3 regions of the Comamonas guangdongensis genome follow, and region 2 is predicted to be linked to each of the others. Evidence: riboswitches for the same ligand, from Rfam matches in the RefSeq annotation. Region 2 holds a riboswitch; each other region holds the start of a gene.

Region 1 (2,253 bases), on a different contig from region 2:
CTGGTTGAGCGTGGGGCTCAGCAGGCCGCTGGTGATATGGCCTATATGCTGGCCGTCCATGTTCTCCAGCACCGCGGGCTCGCGCACGGGAATGCGCTCCAGCGCAATCAGGCCCACGCGCTTGCGCTTGAGTCGCTGCGGCTCCTGCAGCTGCTCGAAAACGATGGCAGCGCCGGGAAAGCCGCCCGCGCGCTCGCCGCCGGGGCGGCGCACCTTCTGCATGGCCCAGTTCAGGGCCGCTTCGACCGGCGTTGTCGTGGTGTCGATGTCATTGCCATAGAGACAGAGCCCCGCCTCCAGGCGCAGCGAGTTGCGCGCGCCCAGGCCCACGGGGGCCACTTCGGGCTGGGCCAGCAAGGCTTCGGCAAACGCTTGAGCCGCATCGCCGGGCAGGGAGATTTCAAAGCCGTCCTCGCCGGTATAGCCGCTGCGCGTGATGTAGAGCGCATGACCTTGCCAGTCGCAATGATTGCCGGTCATGAAGACCAGTGCACCGATGCCGGGGATAAGCCGCTGCAGCGCGGTGGCTGCCTGGGGGCCTTGCAGGGCCAGCAGCGCGCGATCGGGCAGGGGGACAAGCTCGCAGCGGCTGCCGATGCGGCCTTGGATATGGGCGATATCGGCCTCTTTGCAGGCGCCGTTGACGATGAGGAACAGATCCGCGCCGCGATTGACGAACATCAGATCGTCGAGAATGCCGCCCTCGTCGTTGAGCAGCAGGCCGTAGCGCTGCTTGTGCAGACCCAGGCCGATCACGTCCACGGGCATCAGCGACTCGAGGGCGGCGGCCGCATCGGGCCCGCGCAGCAGCAGCTGGCCCATATGGGAGACGTCGAACAGGCCCGCGGCCTGGCGCGTGTGCAGATGCTCGGCCATCAGCCCCTGGGGATATTGCACGGGCATGGAGTAGCCGGCAAACGGCACCATGCGGGCGCCGAGCTTTTGGTGCAGCGCAAACAGCGGCGTGGTACGCAGGGCGGAAGAGGTGTCGGCAGCAGTCACAGGCAAGCGCTCCGGTGGTCAAACCAAAATGAGTTGCCATGCATGGCAGGGCCATGAATGGCCGGGCCACGAATGGCGGGCTTGCCCTGCTGTCCGCTTTACCTGAGAGATTCACTGCCGCGCATTGAGGCCGGGCAGTTTGCTCCTTCGGTGGATGCCATCCGGCATCTCTCTCCAACAAGGAACGCCGTAGCACCAAGGTGCGACAGCGGTTGCCAGTCCTTTTGCCTGAGCGTTTGGGCACCGGGATGGGGTGTCTGCGCCTTCGGCGGTGCATGGCCGCTCGAAGCGGCAGGCACTCTCTCCTGACCTGGGAATTCTAGCCGTGGGCGCGGGCCCCGCATCACCGCAATACGCAGTTTCGGGGTTTTCGATAGGCCAGAGCCGGGCAACTGCTTGCGCGCAATCCGGCGCCCGGCGTGCTCACTGCTTGCCAGCTGCCGAGGAGGGAATGTCTTGGCGCGGAAAACTCAGAGCGTAGGGCTGCTCGAAGCAGGCCGTGACCGGCTTGCCGTCGCGCATGCCGGGTTCGAACTTCCAGCGCTTGAGCGAGCGCGTGATGGCCGCCATGATGCGTGGATCGGTGCCGGCGGGCAGATAGGCCACGCGGCCCAGCTCTCCCTGGGGCGTCACTTCCAGCCTGACCACGACCTGGATCTGCAGGCCCTGGGGAAACCAGTTGGCATGGATGACCGGTGTTCCGCGCTGCTGCGCCCGCGGGCTTCGCTCCAGCTGGCCCGGTGGTATGCAGTCGGCAGCGATCCAGGCCGGCCAGCCCTCGGCCTGGCCGCTGGAGGCCGGTGTTGAATCGGCCTGCGGTTCTGGAGTAGGCTCGACCGCCTGTGGTGGGATGGCGCCGGCGCAGGCACCGAGCAGCAGGGCCGTCAGGAAGGAGGTGCAGAGGGCGAGGCAGCGTGAGTGGCGCGAAATTTCCATGCGGCATTCTCGGCCATGCCGCTCCCGGTCTCAGGATTGCGCGGGAATCAGGGCCTGCCTGGCGCCATCGGCCTCGGCGCAGGCCCGCCACCAGGGCGTTCCCGTATGCGGGGCATCGAGGTCCAGGCGCTCGCCCATCATGGGGGTGGAGATCGCGACGCCGTGTTTCCGGCTCAGGCCCAGGATCTGCTCGAACGGGTCCCACCAGGCATGCATGGCCAGGCTGAAGGTGCCGTTGTGTATGGGCAGCAGCCAGCGCCCCCCGAGATCCTGGTGGGCCTGCAGGGTCTGGGCCGGATGCATGTGGACATAGGG
Region 2 (2,253 bases):
AGCACCCGGCCCTCGTCAAACGAAAGCCGGTGGACACCGGGCAGCAGTCCCCACCACTGGGCGGCGAGCTGCTCGCCCAGCTCGTGCAGCAGCGGGTCGTCGGGCAGGCCGCGCCGCAGATCCTCGGCCGCGACCGGATAGGCCTCGACGGAGACAAAGTGCAGCAGGCGCGGGCGCCTGGGGTCGGCCTTCCAGGCGGCCCAGGTGACGAGGAAATTCAGGCCGAAGCCGAAGCCGGTTTCCAGAATGCGCCACTGGCCGGCATCGGCCCAGGCCGCGGGCAGCTTGCAGCCGGCCAGAAAAACCTGGCGCGCCTGGTCAAGGCCGCCCAGCTCGCTGTGATAGCGGTCGCCAAATCGGGTGCTATAGGGAGTGCCATCAGGCATCCATGTAATGGGTTCGGACATGGCAGGGGAAAACGCATCAACAGGGCGTGACGCTTAAAAACTGGCGCAGCGTAAAGGCCAGAGGCAGCGAGCAAGGGCCGTCCCGCAGCGAGGCTGTCGTCCCCTTCCCGCGAAGCGAGAGAGGGGGAAGGCGCGCAGCGCCACAGGGGGAGCATTATTTCACTCCCAGCGCTGCTGATAGGAAAACACGGGCAGCCGCCATTTGAAGCGTATGGCCGCCAGACGAAACGCCAAGCCGCCGGCAAAGCAGACAACGGTGCTGATATTGGAGCTTACGTCCAGGTGGCGCAGGCCCAGGAACATCAGGCAGACTGCCAGCGAGACGCTGGCATAGAGCTCGCGCCGGAACACCACGGGGACCTGGTTGCACAGCACGTCGCGCAGAATGCCGCCGCTGATACCGGTGATCATGCCGGCCATGATGACCACGATGGCGGGGTAGCCCAGCTCCAGCGCCACATTGCTGCCGATCAGCGAGAACGCGATCAGGCCCATGGCGTCGAGAAACAGAAAGACCTGCTTGAGCCGGTGCATATGGCGGGCGATCACCGTGGTCAGCAGGCCGAAGCTGATGACCAGGTACACATATTCGGGATGCTGGGTCCAGCCTATGGGGTAATGGCCCAGCACCATGTCGCGGATGGTGCCGCCGCCCAGGGCCGTGACGAATGCGATCACGACCACGCCGAAGATGTCCATATTGCGCCGGCCCGCGGCGAGCGCGCCGGACATGGCTTCGGCGGCGATGGCCACCAGATAGATGACCAGCATGACGGTGAAGCTGGAGGTCTGGAATGAGTCCAGCAGGGAAACGGAAGGAAGCATGACAGCCCTCGGGGAAAGACCGGCCATTCGTATCCGAAAGAGAATGTCCGGTGTGCCTCTCCCGCTGTCCTTTTACCTGAGAGTTGCGCATGAGCACCTTCGCGGTGGACATGCTTGCCCCTTCGGTGAGCCCTGCAGACTTGTGGTTGCGGGCTGCTCTCCAGTTGGCGATATCCGGGTCTTGTCCGACCCACCTGCGGTACTTATTGCCTGAGCGATTATGGGAGTTTGCGCCTTCGGCGGGAACCGTTGACAGGTTCCGCTCTCCCGCAGGATGGGCGCGATTCTAGCCAGTTCCAGAGACCGTATTCGGGTTAATACCTGTGCCGGCCTGGTTTGATGGGTCGTGCGGCAACCGGCTTTAGAGGCCGAGGGCGGGCCCGGCGCCGCCATCTGTCCCGCAGGCCGGCCCCTCGCTGGTGCAGCCGCCCGCAATAAAAAAGCCCCGGGCCAGCGCCACGGGGCTTTGTGTCCGAGTCAGACGAACTTACTCTGCGCTGGGAGGCACATAGCCGGCAGCCGCATCCGCGCCGCCGCCAAAGAAATGGTTTTCCATCTGGCGGACCAGATATTGACGGGCGCGGGCATCGGCCAGGTTCAGGCGGTTTTCATTGACCAGCATGGTCTGGTGCTTGAGCCAGTCGGCCCAGGCCTGCTTGCTCACGCTTTCATAGATGCGCTTGCCCAGCTCGCCAGGGTAGGGAGGGAAGTCCAGGCCTTCAGCGTCGATGCCAAGCTTGATGCAGTGAACAGTACGTGCCATGAAAAATGTCCTTGTTGTTGATTTCAGATGTTTAGGTAATAACAAACTGAAATCTTAGTAGTTTGAGTTTTAAGACTGCGGTTGAAGAATGCACAGCAACGGTGAAGCCCGTTATCCATTCACTCCAAGAACACAGTCACATGAAAAATCGTCGCCACTTTATCAAGTTTCCTCTGGCTGCCAGCCTGATTGCCGGCTTGACCCTGTCCGCTCTGCCCACATTGCCGGCCCTGGCCCAGGGCGGCGTGCAGTTGCTCA
Region 3 (2,253 bases), on a different contig from region 2:
GAACCAGTACTCGGCCTCGGCAAAGCCGCGCGCGGAAAACGCGTTCAGCCCCACCATCAGCAGCAGGAACAGGCCGCTCCAGAGGATGCCGGGCACATTGGGGAACCAGTAGGCCATGACCAGTTGCGAGGCCACCAGGTCCACGGCCACCACCACGGCCCAGCTGAACCAGAAGTTCCAGCCCAGCGCAAAGCCGAAGCCGCGATCCACATAGCGCGAGGCATAGGTAGAGAAAGAGCCGGCCACCGGCATGAAGGCGGCCAGCTCGCCCAGGCTGGTCATGATGTAGTAGACCATGATGCCGATGAGCAGATAGGTGAGCACGGCGCCGCCCGGGCCGATCTGGGCAATGGCCGAGCCGGAGGCCACAAACAGGCCCGTGCCGATGGCGCCGCCGATGGCGATCATGCTCAGGTGGCGCTGCTTGAGCACGCGGTGCAGATGCGGCTCGGACGCTGGCGCGCTGTCGCTGCAGCCGTCTGCGGTCTGCTGGCTGGAGGGAGATGGAGACATGGGTCTTGTGATCTGGGTTTGCGCCCATCAGGCAAAGTCACCAGACCATCTCTTGCGCATTGCAGGCCGCAACGCAAAAAAGCGATCACATTGATCGCTGCAACGAGGACAAAGGAATCAAGCCAACAGACAGAAGATTGGGCGCACAGTCCTGCAACCACCTGCACCAGCAGCCACCCCGGCCGGGTGCTTCAACAGCCAAGCGGTGCGGCCGCTGAGCCAATTGACGAGCAAAACCGTCATTTTGCCCAAATCCTTCAATGACTATGGCACGCACCATCAATGCAATGACGGATTCTGGGGCTGCTCAGCTCCACTTGACAGATGGTATCGCTATTAAATTGAGGGCATCCTGCGCTTGAAAATCAAGCACTATCCCGCAATCAAGCTCCCAAACCAACAGGACCGTGACGCATGGCGCCGTCAAACTGGCCGATCCGCAAAAAACGGCCACGCCGGCACTTTGCCCGGTAAGTCTAGAAAACCCGTATATCCAAGCCATGGCGTTCTTCTTACATTCGCCCTCGGGCCCTTAGCCCAGTGATGCCGAGAGAGACTGCAGCGCAGCGCCGAAGGAGCAACCGCCCCGGAAACTCTCAGGCAAAAGGATCGGCATCACTTGTTTCATCACTCTGAAGAATGTCCGGCGCCATCGTCCGCCGGGCATACCGAAGGAGCAAGCGATCATCGCCCCGGCGATGCCTCGTGAATCTCTCAGGTCCAGAACAGAGGGGGCGTCCGCTGCGCATATTGCGCACGGACTCCACCTTTGACGCATCTGGAGCTGATCATCATGAAGACAATCGCCGTTATCGGAGGCGGCATCACGGGCGTGACCACGGCCTATGCCCTGGCCAAGCGCGGATTTTCCATCACCCTGTTCGAGAAGCAGCGCTATGCCGCCATGGAAACCTCATTTGCCAATGGCGGCCAGCTCTCGGCATCGAATGCCGAGGTCTGGACCCATTGGTCCACCGTCCTCAAGGGCCTCAAGTGGATGCTCAAGAGCGATGCTCCGCTGCTGCTCAATCCCAAGCCCAGCTGGCACAAGATTTCCTGGTTCTGCCAGTTCCTCGCGGCCATTCCTCACTACGAGAAAAACACGGTCGAAACCGCGCGCCTGGCGATTGCGGCGCGTGAACATCTGTTTGACTGGGCAGATGCCGAAGGCATTGACTTCGATCTGAAGAAGAAAGGCATTCTGCATATCTACCGTGACCAGGCGGGCTTCGAGCACGCAGGCAAGGTCTCGCAGCTGCTCGCCCTGGGCGGGCTGGAGCGCCGCGCCGTAACGCCCCAGGAAATGCGGGCCATCGAGCCCACGCTGTCCGGAACCTTCTATGGCGGCTACTTCACCGAGAGCGATTCCACCGGCGACATCCACAAGTTCACCAGCGGCCTCGCCGGCGCCTGCGAAAGGCTGGGCGTGCAATGCCGCTACGGTCAGGAGATCGTGGCAGTGAACAGCAATGGCAAGCAGGCCAGCGTGACCGTGCGCCAGGGTCTGGAAACCGAAGCCTTGACCTTCGACGCCATGGTGGTCTGCGCCGGCACGGCCAGCCGCGCGCTGGCCAGCCAGCTCGGTGACAGCGTCAACATCTATCCGGTCAAGGGCTACTCCATCACGGTCAATCTGCTCGACGAGACCAGCCGTGCCTCGGCCCCCATGGTGAGCCTGCTCGACGACGAGACCAAGCTGGTCACCAGCCGCCTCGGCGACGATCGCTTCCGCGTGGCGGG

Evidence for each region. A riboswitch is a leader RNA that binds a small molecule or an ion and turns the genes downstream of it on or off. The one in region 2 is predicted to bind glycine.
Region 1: it holds a riboswitch for glycine, as region 2 does, so the genes downstream of both, gcvT (glycine cleavage system aminomethyltransferase GcvT) here and AB6724_RS17885 (trimeric intracellular cation channel family protein) in region 2, are expected to answer to the same signal.
Region 3: it holds a riboswitch for glycine, as region 2 does, so the genes downstream of both, AB6724_RS00225 (D-amino acid dehydrogenase) here and AB6724_RS17885 (trimeric intracellular cation channel family protein) in region 2, are expected to answer to the same signal.

The regions. Positions count from the first base shown of each region.
Region 1 covers NZ_JBFYGN010000005.1:166,461-168,713, reverse strand. The annotation lists gene gcvT (glycine cleavage system aminomethyltransferase GcvT) at 1-1,002, opposite strand, end outside; glycine riboswitch at 1,082-1,190, opposite strand; glycine riboswitch at 1,209-1,320, opposite strand; gene AB6724_RS06305 (energy transducer TonB) at 1,426-1,938, opposite strand; gene AB6724_RS06300 (MBL fold metallo-hydrolase) at 1,969-2,253, opposite strand, start outside.
Region 2 covers NZ_JBFYGN010000025.1:13,152-15,404, forward strand. The annotation lists gene mnmC (bifunctional tRNA (5-methylaminomethyl-2-thiouridine)(34)-methyltransferase MnmC2/FAD-dependent 5-carboxymethylaminomethyl-2-thiouridine(34) oxidoreductase MnmC1) at 1-407, opposite strand, end outside; gene AB6724_RS17885 (trimeric intracellular cation channel family protein) at 567-1,232, opposite strand; glycine riboswitch at 1,287-1,406, opposite strand; glycine riboswitch at 1,420-1,512, opposite strand; gene AB6724_RS17890 (oxidative damage protection protein) at 1,720-1,995, opposite strand; gene AB6724_RS17895 (sulfate ABC transporter substrate-binding protein) at 2,136-2,253, shown strand, end outside.
Region 3 covers NZ_JBFYGN010000001.1:57,629-59,881, reverse strand. The annotation lists gene AB6724_RS00230 (amino acid permease) at 1-513, opposite strand, end outside; glycine riboswitch at 1,051-1,135, shown strand; glycine riboswitch at 1,136-1,252, shown strand; gene AB6724_RS00225 (D-amino acid dehydrogenase) at 1,307-2,253, shown strand, end outside.